DNA from 3 places in the Janthinobacterium sp. EB271-G4-3-2 genome. Region 1 is predicted to be linked to each of the others. Evidence: predicted binding sites of a transcription regulator. Region 1 holds the regulator's gene; each other region holds the start of a gene.
What was found. The regulator FNR, encoded in region 1, switches genes on or off when oxygen is low (the NO sensors DNR and NnrR bind a similar motif). The targets are predictions, from matches to a motif close to TTGATNNNNATCAA.
Positions count from the first base shown of each region.

Region 2: a site for FNR is predicted at 3,209-3,222, ahead of paaA (1,2-phenylacetyl-CoA epoxidase subunit PaaA). Genes of this name have one in related genera too.
Region 3: a site for FNR is predicted at 3,515-3,528, ahead of IGS55_RS02585 (XrtA system polysaccharide chain length determinant). Genes of this name have one in related genera too.

Region 1 is NZ_JACYMG010000004.1:64,183-71,679, reverse strand. Features, by position in the region: gene modB (molybdate ABC transporter permease subunit) at 1-649, shown strand, start outside; gene IGS55_RS10535 (sulfate/molybdate ABC transporter ATP-binding protein) at 661-1,362, shown strand; gene IGS55_RS10530 (TOBE domain-containing protein) at 1,403-2,170, shown strand; gene IGS55_RS10525 (response regulator) at 2,263-5,337, opposite strand; gene fnr (fumarate/nitrate reduction transcriptional regulator Fnr) at 5,577-6,335, shown strand; gene IGS55_RS10515 (FixH family protein) at 6,339-6,863, opposite strand; gene ccoG (cytochrome c oxidase accessory protein CcoG) at 6,966-7,497, opposite strand, start outside.
Region 2 is NZ_JACYMG010000011.1:30,545-38,041, reverse strand. Features, by position in the region: gene IGS55_RS27980 (methyl-accepting chemotaxis protein) at 1-135, opposite strand, end outside; gene IGS55_RS21075 (M14 family metallopeptidase) at 503-1,627, opposite strand; gene IGS55_RS21070 (hypothetical protein) at 1,769-2,023, shown strand; gene paaX (phenylacetic acid degradation operon negative regulatory protein PaaX) at 2,110-3,039, opposite strand; gene paaA (1,2-phenylacetyl-CoA epoxidase subunit PaaA) at 3,307-4,296, shown strand; gene paaB (1,2-phenylacetyl-CoA epoxidase subunit PaaB) at 4,323-4,607, shown strand; gene paaC (1,2-phenylacetyl-CoA epoxidase subunit PaaC) at 4,622-5,374, shown strand; gene paaD (1,2-phenylacetyl-CoA epoxidase subunit PaaD) at 5,374-5,901, shown strand; gene paaE (1,2-phenylacetyl-CoA epoxidase subunit PaaE) at 5,942-7,021, shown strand; gene paaG (2-(1,2-epoxy-1,2-dihydrophenyl)acetyl-CoA isomerase PaaG) at 7,071-7,497, shown strand, end outside.
Region 3 is NZ_JACYMG010000001.1:613,615-621,111, reverse strand. Features, by position in the region: gene IGS55_RS02605 (hypothetical protein) at 1-1,068, shown strand, start outside; gene IGS55_RS02600 (S1 family peptidase) at 1,065-1,841, shown strand; gene IGS55_RS02595 (N-acyl amino acid synthase FeeM domain-containing protein) at 1,846-2,592, opposite strand; gene IGS55_RS02590 (XrtA/PEP-CTERM system exopolysaccharide export protein) at 2,793-3,416, opposite strand; gene IGS55_RS02585 (XrtA system polysaccharide chain length determinant) at 3,671-5,200, shown strand; gene IGS55_RS02580 (XrtA-associated tyrosine autokinase) at 5,217-6,050, shown strand; gene IGS55_RS02575 (TIGR03016 family PEP-CTERM system-associated outer membrane protein) at 6,034-7,497, shown strand, end outside.

The DNA.
Region 1 (7,497 bases):
GTCGCTCAAAGTGGCGGCATGGGCCACGGCGCTTAACTTGTTGCTCGGCATCGGCACGGGCTATCTGCTGGCACGCACGCGTTTTCCCGGGCGCGAGCTGCTCGACGCCCTGTTGACCCTGCCGATGGTGATGCCGCCGACCGTGCTCGGCTATTACCTGCTGGTGCTGCTGGGCCGGCGCGGCACCCTGGGCATCTGGCTGCAGGACAACTTCGGCATCAACCTGATTTTTACATGGCAGGGCGCCGTGATCGCTTCCACCGTGGTCGCCTTTCCCCTCGTCTTCAAGCCCGCGCGCGCCGCCTTCGAGGCCGTCGACGGCCAGCTCGAGCAGGCTGCCCGCGTGCTGGGCATTTCCGAGCCGGCGATTTTCTTTCGCGTCACCTTGCCGCTGGCCTGGCGCGGCATCCTGGCCGGCGTGCTGCTGGGATTCGTGCGCGCGCTCGGCGAATTCGGCGCCACCTTGATGGTGGCCGGCAGCATTCCCGGCAAGACGCAGACCCTGTCGGTGGCCGTGTATGAAGCCGTGCAGGCGGGCCAGGACGACGTGGCCAATACGCTGGTCGTGATCATCTCGGTGGTCTGCATCGTGGTGCTGCTGTCGGCTGGCCGCCTGGCGCCCGGGCGCGTCGCGCACAAAGGACGCTGAGGATGACGCCCATGCAACTCGACCTCGACATCCGCGCCACCTTGCGCTCCGGCAAACGCCGCTTCGACCTGCAGGTGCAATGCACGTCCGGCAGCCAGCGCATCGCCATGTATGGCCCGTCCGGCGCCGGCAAGAGCATGACCCTGAAAGCCATTGCCGGACTGTTTACACCGGACGCAGGCCATATCCGCCTGAACGGGCGCACCCTGTTCGATTCGGCCGCCGGCATCAACTTGCCGCCGCAGCAGCGCAACGTCGCCTACCTGTTCCAGGATTACGCGCTGTTCCCGCACCTGACGGTGCGCCAGAACGTGGGCTTTGGCCTGAGCCGCGGCTGGTTCAATCCGCGCGCGCGCGAAAAGTTGGCCAAGGTCGAGCATTGGCTCGACGCGTTTCACTTGCAGGAACTGGCGCACCAGTTCCCCGACGAGTTGTCCGGAGGCCAGCGCCAGCGGGTGGCGCTGGCGAGGGCGCTCGTGGCCGAGCCGTCCGCGCTGCTGCTCGACGAGCCGTTTGCCGCCCTCGATCCGGCCCTGCGTGTCAAAATGCGGCTGGAACTGAGCCAGTGGCAGCAGCGCCTGGACGTGCCCATGATCCTGATCACACACGATCCGGAAGATGCGCGCATCCTGGGCGAACACGTGCTGTATTTGCGCGACGGACAGATCGATAACAGGGAAGACCACATGGCATTGGGTGAACGCATTGGATAAATCGGCGGCAGCGGAAATCGGCCTAGAAGGTTCGGTATGGATGACGGTGGGTGGCGAGCACCTGGGCGGCGCCGGCAGGGTGGAATTGCTGGGCGCCATCGCCGAGTGCGGTTCCATCACGCAGGCGGCCAAGCTTGTGAAGATGAGCTACAAGGCGGCCTGGGACGCCATCGACGCGATGAACAATCTGGCCGGCGAGCCGCTGGTCGAGCGCCTGACGGGCGGCAAGGGCGGCGGCGGCACGCGGCTCACGCAACGGGGACGCCAGCTGGTCGACAATTTCCGCATCATCGAGCGCGAGCATGCCCGCTACCTGCGCCAGCTGGGCAGCCAGGCCGAAGGCATCGCCGACGATCTTTTACTCATACGGAGAATGGCCATGAAAACCACGGCACGCAATCAATTCCTCGGCAAGGTGGCCGAACTGAAACAGGGTGCCGTCAACGATGAAGTCACCCTGGAATTGCCGGGCGGCCAGCATATCGTTGCCATCGTCACGCAGGGCAGCAGCGCAAGCCTGGGCCTGGTGCCTGGCGCGGAAGCGTTTGCGCTGATCAAGGCTTCGTCCATCATCCTCGTGGCCGACAGCGAAGGCGCGCGCTTTTCCGCGCGCAACCAGCTGGCCGGCACGGTCACGCGCGTGCAGACGGGCGCCGTCAACACGGAAGTGGTGCTGGACCTGCCACGCGGCGGCACGATCGCCGCCATCATCACCAACCAGAGCTGTACCGACCTGGGGATCGCCATCGGCGGCAGCGTGACGGCGATGTTCAAGGCGTCCAGCGTGATCCTCGGTGTACCCGCGTAAATTGCGTAGGTCGGATTAGCGCAGCGTAATCCGACAACATTGTTGCCGCGTCCTGTCGGATTACGCGCGTGGCGCTAATCCGACCTACCCTTTTAATCCTTCAGCCTGGACAACCAGTCGGCGGCCGCCGCCAGCGCCTGTTCCAGCTCCTGCGCCGTGTGCGCCAGCAGGCTTGGGACTTCGTCCAGGCGACCGGCGTCGATGGCTTCCTCGGTGGCGAACGCGGCGCGGATCAGGCGTTTCGTGCCCAGGGTGCCGACGGAGCCGCGCACGCTGTGCAGGATGCGCGCCACGTCGCTGTGGCGGCCCGCCTGCAACGCGGTTTCGGCATCGCGCACGGGCGTCATGCCCTTGTTCAGCGCGTCTTCGACCATGCGCCGCAGCACGCCGCGCCCCTTCGCGTCGCGTCCCATCACGCGCATCAGCGGCGCCATGGAAAACACTTCCTCGTCGGCGACGCGCACCGGCTCGGCCGTTTGCACTTGCGGGCGCTTGGGCAGGTGGCGCAGGATGACTTCCATCATCTCTTCCACCACGACAGGCTTGGCGATGAAGTCGCTGATGCCGGCCGTCATGCAGCGCTCGCGCTCGGACGCCAGCACGCCGGCCGTCATGGCGATCACGGGCAGGCTCAGGCGCAGTTCCGTGCGGATGATGTGGGTGGCGCTGAAACCGTCCATGACGGGCATCTGCATGTCCATCAGCACGATGTCGTAGCGCAGCGCTTCCGTGCGCAGCCGTTCCACGGCCTGCAAGCCGTCGCCGACGACGTCGAGGGTGGCGCCCATGTGTTCGAGGATGCCGCGCGCCACGGCCTGGTTCAAATGATTGTCTTCCACCAGCAGGAAATGCACGCCGGCCAGTTGCGTGCCCAGCGGCTGGTGCAGGATGCGCTGCTCGCCGCCGTCGTTCTTCGTGATCAGGGCCTGATGCAGGGCATCGAACAGGCTCGAACCCGTGATCGGCTTCATCAGCACGACGTCGGCCTCGGCCGCGCTGGAGATTTCCTCGAGGTGGTTGCGGGCGAAGGCGTTGACCATCACCACGATGGGCTGCCGCTGGCCGCTGGCCGCCTGGCGGATGGCCTTCGCCGTGGCCAGGCCGTCCATGACGGGCATGTGCCAGTCGGCCAGCACCACGTCGTACGGCTGCTGCTGCGCCAGGCGTTCGCGGTACAGTTCGATGGCGGCAAAGCCGGAGTCGACTTCATCGGCCAGCCACCCCCACGCCTCGATCAGCTTGACGATCAGTTCGCGCGTGGTGCGGTTATCGTCCGCCACCAGCAGGCGCAGCTGGCCCAGCGTGGGCGTGCGCCGCGTTTCGGCCGGCTGCGCCAGCATCTCGAACGGCACGCTGAACCAGAAGCGGCTGCCCTTGCCTTCGCTGCTGGCGACGGCGATGTCGCCGCCCATCATGTGGATCAGCTGCTTGCTGATGGCCAGGCCCAGGCCCGTGCCGCCGAAGCGCCGCGTGATGCTCTGGTCGCCCTGTGAAAACGCGGCAAACAGTTGTTGTTGCTGCAGTTCCGTCATGCCGATGCCCGTGTCGCGCACTTCGAAGCGCAGCCAGGCGCGGCCGTTCTCGCTCTCGGCCAGGCTGACGGCCACCACCACTTCGCCGCTCTCGGTAAATTTGATGGCGTTGCCGGCCAGGTTGACGAGGATTTGCTGCAGGCGCTGGGTGTCGCCCACGAGGCGCCGCGGCACGTCGGGCTCGACGGAGATGGCCAGTTCCAGTTCCTTTTCGCCCGCATTCATCGTCATCGTCGTGGCCAGGGTATTCATGACTTCGTCGAGGTCGAATTCGACGGGCGACAGTTCCATGCGGCGTGCCTCGATCTTCGAATAATCGAGCACGTCGTTGAGGATGCCCAGCAGCGACTGGCCCGCCACGCGCACCATGGTCAGATACTTGCGCTGTTCCGTATCGAGCTTGGTATTGCCCAGCAAATACACCATGCCCAGCACGGCATTGAGGGGCGTGCGGATTTCATGGCTCATGTTGGCCACGAAATCGCTCTTCGCGCGGTTGGCGGCCTCGGCCCGGTCGCGTTCCTGCTCCAGTTCCGCCGCGCGCGATTCAAGTTCCTGCTGCAGGCGGTCGCGCTCGCTCATCAGGCCGTTGAACGCTTCCGTCAGTTCGCCGATCTCGTCGCGCTGCTGCACCGGCACGGGGGTGAAACGGCTGCCGCTGGTACGCAGGGCCAGCAGGGTGTCGCGCAGGCGCACCAGCGGCGACAGCAGGCGCACGGTGACCCAGCCCAGCACGGCTGCGGCCAGCAGCGAAGCGAGGATGCTCCACAGCACCAGCCGGTACAGCACGCCATCGAACGGTTCGAAGGCATCCGCCAAGGGCAGCGAGGTGGCCAGCAGCCAGTTCACCGATTTCAGGCGCTTGAAGCTGTTGACGGCCGTGATGCCGCGGCTGTTGGTGCTGACCATGCTGCCTTCGCCATCTTCCTTCAGCAGCTGGGTCGTCGTCAGGTTGGCGTTCGGCTGGCGCGGCTGCAGCAAACGGCTGGTATCGGGATGCAGCACATAGCGCGGCACGGCGCCGCGCGTGAGGATGAAGTAATAGCCGCTCTTGCCGATCTTTTCCGAGCGCAGACGCCCCAGCAGATTGTCCTTGTACAGGCGCAGCACGCCGATCACCACGCCGGCCACCTGGCCATCGGCGGCCAGCACGGGCGCCACCATCTGCACGATGGGCATGCCGCTCGATTTGCCGAGCATCGGTTCGGTGATCATGGGCTGGCGCGTGCGCAGCACGGTCTGGAAATACTCGCGCTCGGCGACGTTGATGCCCGTGCGCCCCGCCACTTCCGGCATGTCGGCCACGACGGCGCCATGCGCGTCGAGCACCAGCACGTCGTCGAACAGCACCAGCATCGAGCGGCGCGAATAGTATTCGCGCAATTGGGCTGGCTGGGCCATCAGTTCCGGCGGCTGCTGCCTGGCCGTCAGGGTGACGATCTGCAGCAGCATGCCCAGCTTGTCGTCGAGCTCGGCAGCGGTGCGGCTGATCAGGGACGACTGCTGGCTCAGCAGTACTCGGGTGAAGTCGTCGCGCATGTGCTGCACCTGTATCATGGTGACCAGCGCGATCATGGCGATCGAGGTCAGGCTGGTGGCCAGCGCGACTTTTGCTTTGATGCCGAGAGGCTTCATGATTTCCTTTTCAGTACCGGGCGGCACAGGCGGCAGATAATGCTGTCAGGAATTTTCCTATCAATACCCCAGCTTGGCAAGCGCCGCCGCACAAATGCCCCTCTCCGCATGGGCTTTTGACGATGTTGCCATATAATTAAAGTCGGAACGTCGTTTATTCAGCGAAATTGCGGTGAAATTGGCACACGGCAACCCGGTATGCAGTAAACTTGTTGTTGCATTTTCTAAAAGGTACCGACATGACTGAAGCGCTAATCACTCCAACCTTGCCCACAGTGACCGTGGAAGCGTTGCGTGCGCGATGCTCGACCTGCAGCATGCATCAATTGTGTCTGCCGATGGGCCTCGATATGGGCGACATGGACAGGCTGGACCAGATCATCGGCCGCCGCCGCAAGATCGTGCGCGGCGCCTCGCTGTTCCGCATCGGCGACTCGTTCCAGAACCTGTACGCGATCCGCCTGGGGCACTTCAAGACGTACCAGATCAATCCGGGCGGCGAGGAGCAGGTGACGGGTTTCCAGATGGCCGGCGAACTGCTGGGCATGGACGCCATCAGCGCCGACCGCCACCACTGTAATGCGGTGGCGCTCGAAGACAGCGAAGTGTGTGAAATCCCGTTTTCCAGCCTGGAACAATTGCTGGGCAATATGCCGACCCTGCTGCGGCATTTCCACCGCATGATGAGCCAGGAAATCACGCGCGAGCAAAGCGTCATGCTGTTGCTGGGCAATATGCAGGCGACGCAGCGCTTTGCCGCCTTCATCGTCAACCTGGCGTCGCGTTACGAAGCGCGCGGCTATTCGAGCAGCAAATTCCAGCTGCGCATGTCGCGCGAGGAAATCGGCAACTACCTGGGCCTGACCATCGAGAGCGTCAGCCGTTTATTGTCAAAATTCAAGAAGGAAGGCTGGCTGCGCGTCTCGAACCGCGAGATCGAGATCCTGCAGCCTGCCAAGCTGAAAGCCATTACGGCCGGTACCGACGTCTGCAAGTAAGGCTTATAACTCTTCATCCGCATGCAGCGCGATGCTGCGCTGCACGGGCCAGGTCCAGATGCCGGACAGGCGCCACTCGCGTTTGTCGTTTTCCACCAGCACTTGCCAGCGGCTGCGCTCGAGCATCGGCAGGGGCACCGAGAAATTGCCGGCCGCATCGGGCCGCACCAGCAGCTTGATATCTTTTTCAGGCAGGGTCGCATGCGCCAGGTGCAGCTGCAGCGGACCCTGATAGGCCTTGCCGAAGCTGTGCACGGAACCGGTCAGGCGCGCTGCGGCGACGTCGTACGCCAGGCTCGTATCCATGGCCAGGTCGCTGGCGATCGTGTCGCGCTTCAAATCCTGGTTGATCGCCTTGCCCTGCTTGTAATAGTCGCCCACCACCAGCGCGTCGGGCTGCGTAAACGCGATATAGCCCATGAAGCTGCCGACGACCACGGACAGGCCGGGACCGATCATCAGCAGCCATGGCCAGCGGTGCTTGTACCACGGTGCAACGGGAGGCTGCAGTTTCAGACTGTCGGACATGGTATTTCTCCTGTGTAAACGGCCAGCCCCCATGCGGGGACCGGCCTTCCTGCAACTTCGTGGCGGCGGCGAGGGCACCCGGTCCCCGTCCGCCTTTCCTTGTTAACGCGGCACGATGAAGACCGCGCTTTCACGCACATGCAGCGATGGATTGTCCAGCGATTGCAATTCGATCGCAATCTTGTTCGACCCCTTCTCGCCCACGCCGTGCGGTACGCGCAGGCGGATCGGCCAGCCCAGCGTTTCGGTCGGCTGCAAGGTCACTTCTTCGCGCGTCAGCAAGGTCAGGCCCGGCAAGCCGGAAGCGCTGATTTTAAAGTGCTGGCTTTGCTCGGACGTGTTCATGATCTGCAGGCGGTAGACGTTTTCGATCATGCCGTCTTCCACCTCGCGCCCCATCGAACCGCGGTCGCGGATCACGTCCATTTTCAGGGGGGTGCGCAGGGCCAGCGAGGTACATACGGCGATGATGATCAGGGCCAGGATGGAAGTGTAGATCAAGACGCGCGGGCGCATGGCGCGCTGGCGTATCTGCTTCGAATTGAAGTTGTTTTCCATCGCATGGTCGGTGCTGTAGCGTATCAGGCCACGCGGCCGCTCGACCTTGTCCATCACGCTGTTGCAGGCATCGACG
Region 2 (7,497 bases), on a different contig from region 1:
GTCGTTGAGAATTTTTTCCGTCGAGGTGTTGATGTTGCGAATGCGGCTGATGGAAACAAATGCCACCATGGCAAGCAGGACAATGATCAGGCCGAAACTGAAGGCAAGGCGGGTGCTGATTTTAAGCTTAGACATAGGTATTCATCCTCGGCGAAAAGCGGTAAGCGTGCGCTTGGCAGCGTCCTGCGGACAAGCGGCGTCCGTTCATGACGATGCTGATGCGGTCAGTTTGCGTTACAGAAGAGCTAATTCGGCAGATATGGGGCCGCGGATGCGTATTTCCTGTGGCCGGGAAGTCATGGCGACCTGCCCGGCGAGATATTCTTGCGGGGCCGCGCAGCGTGGCGCGGTCCGATTCTGTTGCTTAGTGTAGGACGATAATTTCTGGCAGGCAAGATGTTCGGAAAAAAAACTGCTCGGCCAGCAACGCTTGCCGCGCGGGCAAAAAAAATGCCCCGACGAGCGGGGCATGGGGTCAAGCGGGCCGCTTCGGCCCTGGCGCTCAGGCGCGCAAGGTAGAGAGGATAGGCTGCAGCACGGCCGCGCCCAGGGCGGCGCTGCGGGCGCCGCTCCAGCCCGTTTGCGGGTCGGGATCGTTGGCGTTGTCCTTGAACGGCAATTCCAGGGTCAGCGACAGGCAGCCGAAGGCGTGGGTGATGTGGGGCGAACCCATGGTCAGCACTTCCGGCGTGAACGGGCCGTCTTCGTAGCCGTGCTCATCCTGGAAGTCGGGGCTGGCCACCTTGAAGTCGGCGATGAAGCGGTCTTGCTCGGCTTTTTGAGCTGGCGTGAAATTTTCCAGCGCGTCGCTGCCGGCCACGAAGACGTAAGGCAAGCCTTCGTCGCCATGCACGTCGAGGAACAGGTCGCAACCGATTTCATGCATTTTCTGTTTCACCAGGAATACTTCCGGGCTGCGCTCCATCGTCGGCGTCATCCATTCGCGGTTCAGGTTGGCGCCGGCCGCGTTGGTGCGCAGGTTGCCATGCACGGAACCGTCCGGATTCATGTTCGGCACCACGTAGAAGACGGCGTCCTGCAGGCACTGGCGGGCAAACGGATTGGCCTGGTCCAGCAAGGCTTCGAGCATGCCTTCGACAAACCATTCGGCCATCGTTTCACCGGGATGCTGGCGCGCGATGACCCAGACTTTTTTCTCGGCATCGGCATCGCCGACGACCAGCAAGTTCATGTCGCGGCCTTCCACCGTGCTGCCCAGGTCGATCAGGCGCACCAGCGGCGACGCTTGCGCGCTGTCGATCAGGGCCAGGTGGCGGTCCCATGGATACGGCTCGAAATAGGCGTAGTACACGCTTTCTTCTTCGGGCGTATGTTCGATCGTCATCACGGTGCCGTCAAAGCTGGTCGGCACGCGGAACCAGGTTTCGCGGTCGTAGCTGGCGACAGCCTGGTAATCTTTCCAGCCGTCCGGGTAGGCCGACTTGCCTGCGTTCATGAAGCGGATCGTGCACGCCTCGCCTTGCGCGCCTTGGAGGCGGAAGTAAAACCACTGCGTGATGTCGGCGTGGGAATCCTTGCGGATGTTCAGCTCGATGGAGTGGGCATCGTCGGCGCGCAGCACCTCGATCGCGCCGGCGTCGAATTGCTGGCTGATTTTAATGGTCATGAGTGTTCCTGATAAAAACGTATGGGTTTTGCATCGTGTGCAATGGCGCGATGATACCTGTTTTGCGGTGGCCTTTGTGCTGGCGCAAACGATGACGGACATGCTTTGCTAACGTGGAAGCTCCGATACGGGGAGAGCATCATGGATGACAACGGCAAACACATACGCGAACTGGAAAAGAAAGTCAGCGCCCTCAGCGACGCCCTGGCGCACCTGGGCAAGGGCACGACCTTGCAGGAATTGCTGCGCATCATACGTTTCCCCGGCTATACGACGCCGGCCGAATACACGTTCAACGTCGCCATCCTCGACACCATGCTGGTGCAGGTCAATGCGCTGGAAAAGCTGGGGCAGGATTTGTTGGCGGGGGCCAAGCAAGTAGTGGTGAAACAGTAGCTTGAGGTGGGTTTAGTCTCTTACCCTAAACGCAAAGGCTGGGGTCGGACCCTCAAGGGTCCGACCCCGGTACTACGCCGTTGGGTTCAGGTATTAAGTCCGCCAAAACGCTCGTAGAACCACGGCTCCACGTCGGGCGCGTGTTCGTCCTCGCGCCGCAGGGTGGCCAGGATATGTTCCTCGGCCGCCGCATACGTGATCCGGTACAGGTCGCGTGCCAGCGCATACGCTTGCGTGCCGGGCCACGGTTCGGGCAGCAGTTCGACGGGCAGTTGCGGGTCGTGCAACTGCACGCGGCGGTAGGCGTGCGTCAGCAGCGAGCGGATGACGAACGCCTGCTCCGCGTCGAACACGGGTTCTTCTTGCAGCAGGGTCAGCAGCGGCTGGAAGCTGGCGATGAATTTTTCGTAGCCGGCCATCACTTCCGACAAATCCCAGCAGTCGCCCACCATGTCGCGCAGGGGGCGCGTGCTCACGCCCGGCAATTCCGTGGTGTGGCAGACGTACAGCTTGCCCTGCACCTCGTTGCGCACGAGGATATCTTCCAGCGCTTCCGCATTGCTGGCGGGGTGGCCAAAGATGCCGGGAGAAATCAAGCCATAGCCGGCCCACAATAATTCCTTGCGCAGCGCTCCCCGCTCGGCCGCGCCGATGCTGCCGGCCGGTCCGATCACCAGGGTCCAGCTGCCATCCCAATGCACGACCAGCGGCGCATAGATGCGGCGGTAGGCGCGTTCGAAGCGGGCCAGCGCCTCCGGGCGTATCGTATAGGCGCTGCGGCGGCCGTCGCGCTGCGAGCTGAGCCAGCCTTCCTGCGCCAGGCGGAACACGCTGGTGCGCAATAAGCGGTCATTGACGCCGAATGGCGCCAGCAGTTCGATCAGGCTGCCCAGCCAGATGGCGCCGCCGCGCGGCACGATGGCGTCGCCAAAGATGGTCATCACCAGGGACTTCGAGCGCGGTGGGTCGCTTTCCAGGAAATCGGCTATCCATGCCGTGCAGCGGGTGTTCTTCATGTGGTTCCGGTCTGGCCGTGTTGCGGTCTGTTCAATAAAAGCAGCAGTTTACTTGGCTGCGCGGGTAGCGCGGCAATAATTTGCCGGAAGCGCTGGTGGCGCTCCATAGTGTTTTCTCATAAGCAATATCATACGCACAAAAAAGCCGCACAAGATACGAAATTTTAAAATGATTCATATCAAGTGTATGCAAATCGTTTTTTGTATCGTATTATCTGTTCATCGCACCGCGTTGCTGCGCAAAATCAAAGACATGGGAGACACATCATGTACGCACAAATGGTTGAAACCGGCCTCAAGAACGTCCGTTCCCTCGACGACATGGGCCAGGAAGAGCGCGCTTTCCAGGCGCGCATCGACGAAGGCATCAAGATCGAGGCCAAGGACTGGATGCCGGACGCCTACCGCAAGACCCTGATCCGCCAGATTTCGCAGCACGCACACTCGGAAATCGTCGGCCAATTGCCCGAAGGTAACTGGGTCACGCGCGCGCCGACCCTGAAACGCAAATCCATTCTGCTGGCGAAGATCCAGGACGAAGCGGGCCACGGCCTGTACTTGTACAGCGCCGCGGAAACCCTGGGCGTGTCGCGCGACGACTTGCTGGCCGCCTTGCACTCGGGCAAAGCCAAGTATTCCAGCATCTTTAACTATCCGACCCTGTCGTGGGCCGACATGGGCGCCATCGGTTGGCTCGTTGACGGCTCGGCCATCATCAACCAGATTCCCCTGTGCCGCTGTTCCTACGGTCCGTATGCGCGCGCCATGATCCGCGTCTGCAAGGAAGAATCGTTCCATGCGCGCCAGGGCTACGACATCATGATGTCGCTGTGCAAGGGCACGCCCGAGCAGAAAGCCATGGCGCAGGATGCCTTGAACCGCTGGTGGTGGCCATCGTTGATGATGTTCGGCCCGTCCGATGCCGCCTCCGTCAACAGCGCCCAGTCGGCGCAATGGCGCATCAAGCTGTTCTCGAACGACGAATTGCGCCAGCGCATGGTCGACCAGACCGTGCCGCAAATCGAATACCTGGGCCTGACCGTGCCCGATCCGGACTTGAAGTTCAATGCGGAAACGGGCCATTACGAATTCGGCGAGATCGACTGGTCCGAGTTCAACAATGTCCTGAAGGGCAACGGCCCGTGCAACCGCGAGCGCTTGCAAACGCGCGTGAAAGCGTATGAGGACGGCGTATGGTTCCGCGATGCCTTGCTCGCCTACGCCGACAAGCAAGCCGCTAGCAAAGCGGCAGCCTGACAACATCTATAAAAGGGGATAGCAACATGAGCAAAGAATGGCCATTGTGGGAAGTGTTCATCCGCAGCCAGCACGGCCTGGCGCACAAGCATGTGGGCAGCCTGCACGCTTCCGACGCCACCATGGCGGTCAACCATGCGCGCGACGTCTACACGCGCCGCAATGAAGGCGTGAGCATCTGGGTGGTGCGCGCGGCCGATATCGTCGCCAGCAGCCCCGGCGACAAGGGCGCCCTGTTCGAACCGTCGAACAGCAAGGTGTACCGCCATCCCACCTTCTTCCCGATGCCGGAAGAAGTCAAGAATCTGTGATGGGAGCGCCTGCAATGGATGACAAGGTCAATTACCTCTTGCGCCTGGGCGACAACGCCCTGATCCTCAGCCAGCAGCTGTCGCAGCTGTGCGGCAAGGGGCCGGCGCTGGAAGAAGACATGGCGCTGACCAATGTGGCGCTGGACTTGCTGGGCCAGACGCGCTTGTGGTTCAGCTATGCGGCCGAGCTGGAAAACGCGGGCCGCGACGAGGACGACATCGCCTTTTTGCGCGACGCCCACGATTTCAAGAACTGCCTGCTGGCCGAACAGCCGAACGGCAATTACGCCGACACCATGATGCGCCAGTTCTTCTTCGACAGCTGGCACTACTTCCAGCTTCTGGAACTGACGAAATCGGCGGATGCGCGCATCGTCGAAGTGGCGCAAAAGTCGATCAAGGAAGTGACTTATCACTTGCGCCGCAGCGGCGACCTGATCGTGCGCCTCGGCGACGGTACGGCCGACAGCCACGCGAAAACGCAGGCCGCCGCCGACAAGCTGTGGATGTACACGGGCGAGATGTTCACGTACGACGCCGTCGACCAGGCCATGGTCGCCGCCGGCATCGCGCCGCCATCGGACGTGCTGCGCCGGGCTTTCCTCGAACACGTGGCCGAGATCTTCGCCGAAGCCACCTTGACCATGCCGGCGCCCGACGCCTGGATGCAAAAAGGCGGCAAGCAGGGCACGCACACGGAGCACCTGGGCTTTATTCTGGCCGAGATGCAGTTCCTGCAGCGCGCCTATCCCGGGGCGGAGTGGTAATGAACACGGCTACGGCAGCGCTGGACGCCGCCCAGGTCTGGGCCTGGCTCGGCGACGTGCCGGACCCGGAAATTCCCGTCATTTCGGTGGTGGACCTGGGCATCGTGCGCGCCGTCGAAGTCACGGATGGCGATGCGTGCATCGTGACGATCACGCCCACGTATTCGGGCTGCCCGGCCATGCAGGTGATCGCCGATGCCGTCACGGATGCCTTGCGCAGCCATGGCGTGGCCAAGGTGACCTTGGTGAACCAGCTGGCGCCCGCCTGGACGACGGACTGGATGAGCGAAGCGGGCAAGGCCAAGCTGAAAGGCTATGGCATCGCCCCGCCGCAGCAGCAGGTGATCGACATCAGCGGTTTGCGTGGCGGCGTCAAGCGCCAGGCGATGCCGAAACTGGACGTGATCTGCCCGAACTGCGGCTCGACGCACACGCAGCTGACCAGCCAGTTCGGCTCCACGCCGTGCAAGGCCCTGTATAAATGCATGGATTGCCGCGAACCGTTTGACTACTTCAAGTGCCACTAAAAAAATCAGGCACACGTTCCGAAGAAACTGGAGATGAAGCATGAGTAAATTTTATCCGCTGTGCGTAGCCAACGTGCGCAACGAAACGCGCGACACCATCGCCGTCACGTTCGACGTGCCTGCCGAACTGCAGCAGCAGTTCCGCTTCCAGCAGGGCCAGCACCTGACTCTGCGCGCCAATATCAATGCGGAAGACGTGCGCCGCTCGTACTCGATCTGTTCGGCGGTGCAGGACGGCACCCTGCGCGTGGCCATCAAGCGCACGCCTGGCGGCGCCTTCTCGACCTGGGCGAACGACACCCTGAAAGCCGGCGCCACCATCGAGGTGATGCCGCCCATGGGGCACTTCAACGTGCCGCTCGATTGTGTCAACCGCAAGCACTACCTGGCCTTCGCGGCCGGCAGCGGCATCACGCCCATCCTCTCCATCATCAAGACGACCCTGCTGACGGAGCCCCTGAGCCGCTTTACCCTGTTCTACGGCAACCGCGCCTCGTCGTCCGTCATCTTCAAGGAAGAATTGACGGACTTGAAAGACGTGTACCTCGAGCGTCTGAACCTCGTCTACGTGATGAGCCGCGAGCAGCAGGACATCGAATTGTTCAACGGCCGCATCACGCAGGAAAAATGCGAGCAGTTCCTGCAGCACTGGATCAAGGTCGAAGACTACGACAACGCGTTTATCTGCGGCCCGGAAGACATGATGCTCGGCGTGTCCGCCGCCCTGCAGGCGGCCGGCATGCCCAAGCAGAACATCAAGATCGAGCTGTTCGCCGCCAGCATCCCTAAAAACGCCCACAAGCCGCGCGCCCAGCTGGCCGCCGACGCCGTGCAGGAAACGGAAGTGACCGTCATCATGGACGGCAACCACACCACCTTCACGATGGACAAGGACAAGGAATCCATCCTCGACGCGGGTCTGCGCGCCGGGCTGGACATGCGCTACTCGTGCAAGGGCGGCGTGTGTTCCACGTGCCGCTGCAAGATCCTCGACGGCAAAGTCGAAATGGACGTCAACTACGCGCTGGAAGACTACGAAGTGGCGCGCGGCTTCGTCCTCAGCTGCCAGAGTTTTCCGCTGACCGACAAGGTCGTGGTCGATTTCGACCAGGCAGAATAAGCCGGCGCAGGGCACGCGCCCTGCCGTACCCATTACAAAGCGAGACGCCATGACCTACCAAAACATCCTCTTCACCATCGAGCAGGGTATCGCCACCCTGACCCTGAACCGCCCCGACAAGCTCAATAGCTTTACGCAAGCCATGCACGAGGAAGTGCGCGACGCGATTGCGAAAGTCAATGCCGACAGCACCGTGCGCGTCTTCGTGCTGACGGGCGCGGGGCGCGGCTTTTGCGCGGGCCAGGATTTGTCCGACCGCGCCGTGGAACCGGGCTCGCAGGGCGTGGACCTGGGCGAGTCGGTGGAAAAGAACTACGCGCCGCTGGTGCTGGCCTTGAAGGCCTTGGCGATGCCCGTGATCTGCGCCGTCAACGGCGTGGCCGCCGGCGCGGGCGCCAATCTGGCGCTGGCCTGCGACATCGTCATCGCCGGCAAGTCGGCCAGTTTCGTGGAAGTGTTCTGCAAGCTGGGCCTGA
Region 3 (7,497 bases), on a different contig from region 1:
GGACGCCTGCGCCCGCCGCTGTGGCGGCTGGACCGCGCCAGCCTCAGCATCGCGGGCGCGGCCGGCATCCTGCTGCTGCTGGCCATACCCGTGTCGGCCAGCTATTACGCCACCGAACGTTTCGCCACCACGGCCTTCGACATGCAAGGCCGCTTGCGCCATTGGCGGCAGGCGCTGGCCATGCAGCCGTCCGACTGGGGCAACCGTCTGTTCGGCATGGGTAGCGGCAGCTTTCCCGCTACTTATTACTGGCACAATCCCCAGCGCGAGGTGCCGGCCAGCATCGCGTATGCGGAAGACGGGGAAAACCGGTATGCGCGCCTGGCCAGTCCCGGCTACAGCGCCGGCTATGGCGAATTGCTGCGGCTGCTGCAGCGGCTGCCCGTGCAGCCCGCCGCGCACTACACTTTGGCGGTCGACGTGCGGCGCACGGGACCCATGCCCGTGCTGCTGGTGCGCCTGTGCCAGCGGCAATTGCTGTATGCCCAGGGCTGCGTGAACGTTCCGCTGCGCCTGCGGCCTGTGCCGCCTGGCACGCAGCCCGGCGGTTGGCAACACTATGAAGTACCGTTCGACAGCGCCTGGCTGGGCGCCGGTGCCTGGCTGCCGCGTCCGCCCGTGCAGCTGGAACTGGCGGCCAGTGGCACGGCCACCTCGTCGGTGCTCGAAGTCGACAATCTGAGCTTGCGCGCGCCGGGCGGCGAGGAATTGATCGCCAACGGGGGCTTTACGCAAGCCAACAATTACTGGTTTTTCAGCAGCGACCACCACCACTTGCCATGGCATATCAAGAGCATGGCCTTGCATTTGCTGATAGAAACGGGCTGGTGCGGCGCCCTGTCCATGCTGGCCCTGCTGGTTCTGGCGGGCCAGCGCCTGCTGCGTCAGGCCGCACGCGGCGATGCAGGCGCGCTGGCCTGCGCCGCCGCCCTGCTGGGTTTTCTCGTCGTCGGCCTGTTCGACAGCCTGCTCGACGTGCCGCGCATCGCCCTGCTGTGCTACCTGATGCTGCTGTGCGCGCTGCTGCAGCCCGTGCCACCTCCTCACGTTGAAAGTGCGCCGCCATGAAAGCCCTGTCGTCTACCGTCTTTTCCACCCTCCTGTTTTGCCTGGCCTTGGCCAGCGCGCCGTGCCGCGCCGATGCGCCGCTGGCGCAAACCATCGCGCGCATCAAACCATCGATCGTCGGCGTGGGCAACCTGCAAAAAACGCGCACGCCGCAGATGAATTTCATCGGTACGGGTTTCGTGACCGGTGACGGCTTGAGCGTGCTCACTTGCGCCCATGTGATCCAGAAACTGCTTGACGCCAATCCGAATGAGATCATCGGCATACTCACGGGCCAGGGCGACGTAACGCAATTTCGCCCCGCCAAGGTCCAGGCGCTGGACACGGAACACGACCTGGCCTTGCTGCGCCTGGCGGGCGCGCCCTTGCCCGCCCTGGCGCTGGGCGACGCGGCCACGGTGCGCGAAGGCCAGGCCATGGCCTTTACGGGATTTCCATTAGGCACCTTGCTCGGGCTGCGCCACGTGACGCACCGCGCCACCGTGTCATCGCTGACACCCGTGGTCATGCCCAGCGAAAACGCGCAGCGCCTCGACGTGCGGCGCCTGGCGCAGCTGCAAAAGGCGCCGTACACCGTGTTCCAGCTGGACGCGACGGCGTATCCGGGCAGCAGCGGCAGCCCCTTGTTCGATCCCGAGACCGGTCTCGTCTACGGCATCGTCAACATGGTGTACGTCAAGGGCCTCAAGGAGGCGGCCATCAGCGCGCCCAGCGGCATCACTTACGCGATTCCGGGCAGCCACATGCAGGCGATCTTGCTGAAGAATAAATGAATCGTCAGTTGCGCCCCTGCCTCAGCCGGCCGGTAATACCGGGCTCATCCCATGTCGGAAAAAAAAAGGGGTAAAACGACCGTTCACCCCCATGCTGTTCCATCAGGCCACCGAATTTACGGATCTGGGCCCCCATGTAGTCGAGGTCCAGCCGTAGCAGCACGGCCGGCGCCCCCACGCGCGTGCACTCGCGCTCGCCGCCGAAGTCCTGGAAACCCAGCATGCGCTTGTAAAACACCACATGGCGCGGGTTGACTTCAATCACGTAGTCCGTAAAGCCGTGAATATTGTGGGCATAGATATAAGAAATATGAATCAGCGCCGCAAACACGCGCTTGCTCACGCCCTTGTCGATGGCCAGGCGCGATGGTTCGCACAGGCGCCGGCCCTGCGCGCGCAGGACGTCGAGCTTGTCGCGGAAGTTTTCATCGGCGGGCAAGCCCGTCTCGTCGTTATCGAGGCACAAGGTCATGGTGCCGACGGTGGTGCCGGACGTTTCCGCGAACAGCGTGATTTTATTCAGCGCATGCGCCGTGCAGGGATCGACTGCATAGCCGCGCCAGCCGTACATCTTGCGGATCAGCAAACTGGCCGCTTCGCGCCGGCCACGCGAATTGGCCATGCGGATATGAAAGCGCTGCAGGTCGAGCTCGTGCTCCATGGCCGGGTCGATCTGCCCCTCGCCCACCACCAGGTCACTGAAGGTGCCTGGCGTGTCGAAGGAAATTATGGGTTCATCTTCAAAGCTCATCTTGTCCTCACGTTCATCGGCAGCCGTCGAGACGGACTGAAGCCAATGCCTTGTGACAAGAGAAAAACTGGAGAAGTTCCCTGCAATAGCTAAAAAAACAGAAGAAATTTACCTTTGGATAGCAAAATAATACGATGAAATTTGTCTATAAGTACAAAATGGCAAATATAATTGCTGTTTTGATATTGACGAGCTTGCTGTTAAAAAAAACTTTCCGGTATCAATAACACATCGCCCGGGCGCATCATGACGTTGGCGGAAATATCGCCTTCCTTCAGCAAATCGTCGAGCCGCACCCTCAGCTGCTGCTGGTTGCCTTCGCGCACGCGGATGATGCTGGCCTTGTTGCCGGCCGCGAAATCGGTGATGCCGCCCACGGCGATGAGCACGTCCATCAGCGACATGCCCAGCCGGTACGGCAGCGCCTGCGGCTTGGCCGCCTCGCCAATCACCCGGATCTGCTCGCCATACGGCCCGGAGAAATTCGTGACGATCACCGTCACCACGGGCTGCTGGATGAACTTGCTCAAGGCTTGCTCGATGTCGCGCGCCAGCTGGGTCGATGTCTTGCCGCTGGCGGGCAAATCCTCGACCAGCGGCGTGGTGATCTTGCCGTCCGGCCGCACGGCCACCGTCAGCGACACTTCCGGATTGCGCCAGACGATGATGTTGACGGAGTCGCCCGGACCGATCAGGTAATCGTGCATGGGGGCGCTGTCGTCGGACGGCGCCAGCGGATGGCGCGTGCGGCAGGCGCCCAGCAGGCTGGCGGCGCCCGCCAGGACCAGCGTGTTGCAGACAAATGCACGGCGAAATGGATTCATGCGGAGCCTCTTCGAGTCGATGCGCGTCCATGGCCGGCCCCGCAGAACCAGCCTGGGCCGCGAACTTCCTATGATTATTAAAACCCGGCAAGTGAACCTTGAGGCGTATCAAGAAGCAATCATCTTGGGAAATCTTGCTCCACAGCCGCCCTATACTTTGCTTACTCAACAAGCAAGTATTTCTTGCAAGACGCCGTCGTTGTCCGCGCCGCCAACCCATCTACCGGGCAGCATCGTCACCTGAAGGAAGCGACATGGAAGAATTGATACAGCAACTGCTTTCCGGCTTGAAAGGCATCTGGAAGTACCGCTGGCATGCTGTGCTGGTGGCGTGGCTGGTGGCCATCGGCGGCTTCATCAAGGTGATCACCCTGCCCGACGACTACCAGACGTCGGCGCGCGTGTTTGTCGATACGCAAACCATCCTCAAACCGCTGATGGCCGGCATGACCAGCGTACCGAACACGGAACAGCAGGTGGCCATCATGAGCCGCACCCTGCTCAGCCGCCCGAACGTGGAGCGCGTCATGCGCATGGTCGACCTCGACCTGGACTCGAAGACCGTGCGCGAGCACGAAGCGCAGCTGGATAACTTGATGAGCCGCATCAAGATCACGGGCACCAACGCGTATGACATCTACACCATCAGCTACAGCGGACGCGATCCCAAACTCGTGCGCGACGTCGTGCAAAGCCTGCTGACGATCTTTGTCGAAGGCAGTTTCCAGGGAAAGAAAGGCGATTCACAGAAGGCGGTGCAGTTCATCGACGAGCAGATCAAGAATTACGAAGACAAGCTGAGCGCGGCGGAAAACCTGGTGAAGGAATTCAAGATCCGCAACAACCTGCTGCTGCCGCGCCAGGGCATCGACTATGGCAGCCAGCTGCTGATGTCGTCCGATAGCCTGAACAATGCCAAGCTGGAACTGGTCGAGGCGGAACAGGCGCGCAAGGCCATCCAGAGCCAGATCGAGGGCGACGAACCCGTGCTCGACATGGAGCCGAGCGCCTCATCCATCACGAATCCCGAACTCGACGAGCGCATCGCCTCGATCAACAAGAACCTCGACAACCTGCGCATGCAATTTACGGAATTGCATCCCGACATCATCGCCTCGAAACGCCTGGTGGCCCAGCTGGAAGAACGCAAGATCGAGGAAAGCAAGCTGAAAGCGGCGTCCGGCGACCCGGGCAAGAACTACAGCCCCATGCTGCAGCAGCTGAAGGTGGCGCTGACGGACGCGGACGCCAAGGTGGCCGCCATCCGCGCCCGCGTGCAGGAATACAGCGCGCGCAACGAGCGCCTGCTGGCGCAAAGCAATGCCGTGCCCGAGGTGGAATCGCAGCTGGCGCAGCTCAACCGCGACTACATCATCAACAAGGAAAACTATGAAAAGCTGATCGGCCGGCGCGAAGCGGCCAAGCTGTCGGGCGAACTCAGTTCCACCACCGACATGATGGCCTTCAAGATCATCGACCCGCCCACGGTCCAATATGCGCCCGTCGGCCCGAACCGCCCGCTGCTGTTCAGCGCGGCGCTGGGCGCGGCCCTGGTGGCCGGCGTCGCCACGGCCTTGCTCATCAGCCAAGTGCGCCCCACCTTCCTCAGCCCCTCCGAACTGCGCGACGCCACGGGCTTGAACGTGCTGGGCACGGTATCGATGAACTGGACGCCGCTGCAGCAAGTGCGCCGCCGCCGCGCGCGCTATGGCTTTGGCGCCTGCCTGGGCAGCCTGTTCGTCCTGTACGGCGGGGTCATGACGGCCGCGCTGCTGAAATTCTAGATCCAAGGGAGCGACGATGAGCAGCAAGGACAGCGGCAAGCACGAACCCACCATCCTCGACGTGGCCGAGGCCAGCGTGCCCTATAAGGTGAACGGTACGGATGGCGCGGACGCGGCCCGGTCGTCCCGCTACCGCGCCCTGAACCTGGCCCGGTTGGCCGAGCAAGGCATGCTCACGCACGATGGGGGGCGCAGCGCGGTGGCCGAGGATTTCCGCATCATCAAGCGCCCGCTGCTGCGCCAGGCGCGCGCCAGCGGCAGCGAGGCCATCCGTCACGGCAACCTGATCGTCGTCACCAGCGCCATGCCGGGCGAAGGCAAGACCTACTGCGCCATCAACCTGGCCATGAGCATCGCCATGGAACTGGATATCACGGTGCTGCTGGTCGATGCCGACGTGGCGCGCCCATCCGTGCTGAAAGTGCTGGGCCTGCCGCCCGAGCCGGGACTGATGGACGTGCTGCTCGACCCGCAACTGGCCATGGCCGACGTGATACTGAAAACCAACGTGGCCAACCTGAGCATCCTGCCCGCCGGACGCAGCAACAAGCATGCGACGGAATTGCTGGCCAGCCGCGCCATGAGCCGGCTGCTGGCCGAGATCGCCAGCCGCTATGGCGACCGCATCGTCGTCTTCGACTCGCCGCCCCTGTTGATCACCAGCGAAGCGCACGCGCTGGTGGGACAGATGGGGCAAGTGGTGATGGTGGTCGAGGCGGAAACGACGACCCAGCACGCCGTGAAGGAAGCGCTGCGGCAGATTGAATCGTGCGAACACATTCATTTGATCTACAACAAGACCAAATCGTTCCCCGGCAACGACTACTACGGCTATGGCCATTACGATTAGCCGCCGGGGCTCGCTACCGCTGCCGCTGCTGCTGTCCCTGCTGCTGCCCATGCCGGCCAGTGCCATCGACTGGCTGGCAAAACCGTCGCTGCGCCTGCGCGAAAGCTATACGGACAATGCCTTGCGCGCACCGCCCGGCAAGGCGCAATCGGATTTCATCACGGAAATCGCGCCCGCCATCGCCCTCATCGGCACGGGACCCCGCCTGCGCGTGCACCTCGATTACAGCTGGCATAAATACCTGTCCGGACAACGGGCCGATACCGACAACCACGAACTGCAGGCCTCGGCCGACGCCGAACTGGTCAAGGACTGGTTCTTCATCGATGCCAACGCCAGCGTAAGCCGGCGCAACATCTCGCCGTTCGGCCCCCAATTGATCGACGACCTGCCCGACACGGACAATGCCAGCACGGTGCGCACCACGGGCATCAGCCCCTATTTGCGCCACCGTTTCCGCGACCTGGCCACGGCCGAGCTGCGCTACACGCGCAACACGGTCGACAGCGGCGGCGACTTGCTGTCCGTACACAGCGATGAAATGGAATTGCTGCTCAGCGGCGAGCCGCGCGGCAACGGCTGGACCTGGAACGCCAGCCACGACGTGCGCCGCACGCAGGACAGCAAGCTGGCGCCCGTGCGCATGCAGCGCAGCAGCGTGGGCCTGCGTTATCCGTTCAGCAGCAAATGGTCGGCCACGGCCAGCGGCGGCATGGAAAAGGAAGGTTATATCTCGGCCAGCGGCAAGGCGCCCGAGGGCCGCTTCTGGTCGCTGGGCGGCGTGTGGACGCCGTCGCCGCGCACCAGCGTCGCCTTCAGCACGGGCAAGCGCTTCTTTGGCACCACCTACAGCCTGGACGCCACGTTCCTGCAGCGCCATACCAACTGGCAGCTGAACTACAGCGAAAACATCACCACCATGCCCACGCAGTTTTCGCGCCTGGGCAACCGCGACGCGGGCCAGTTGCTCGATCAATTGTGGCGCGGCATCTTTCCCAATGCGCGCGACCGGCGCCTGCGCATCGATGCCTTTCTGCGCTACGCCAACAGCCTGGGGCCGGAACGGGGCGCCATCAATTACTTCAGCCACCGCTATTTCCTGCAAAAGCAGCTGAAGCTGACGATGGCGCGCGCCACGGCGAAAAGCACGATGATCGCCGGCATCACGGCCGTCGACCGCACGGCGCAAACGGCCAGCGGCATCGACAGCGGCTTGCTGCCCGGCGTGGAATTCGGCAGCGAAGACCGCACGCGCCAGATCAGCGGCAATGTGGGCTGGAGCTGGCAAGCCAGTTCGCGCACCAGCGTGAATGTCAATGCCGGCTACGCCAGCGTGCGCTCGCTGAGCGTGCCCCGGCGCGACAACAACATCACCCTGACGGCCGGCTACACGCGCCTCCTGCGGCAGAACATGACGGCCAGCATCGACGTGCGGCACACGCGCCAC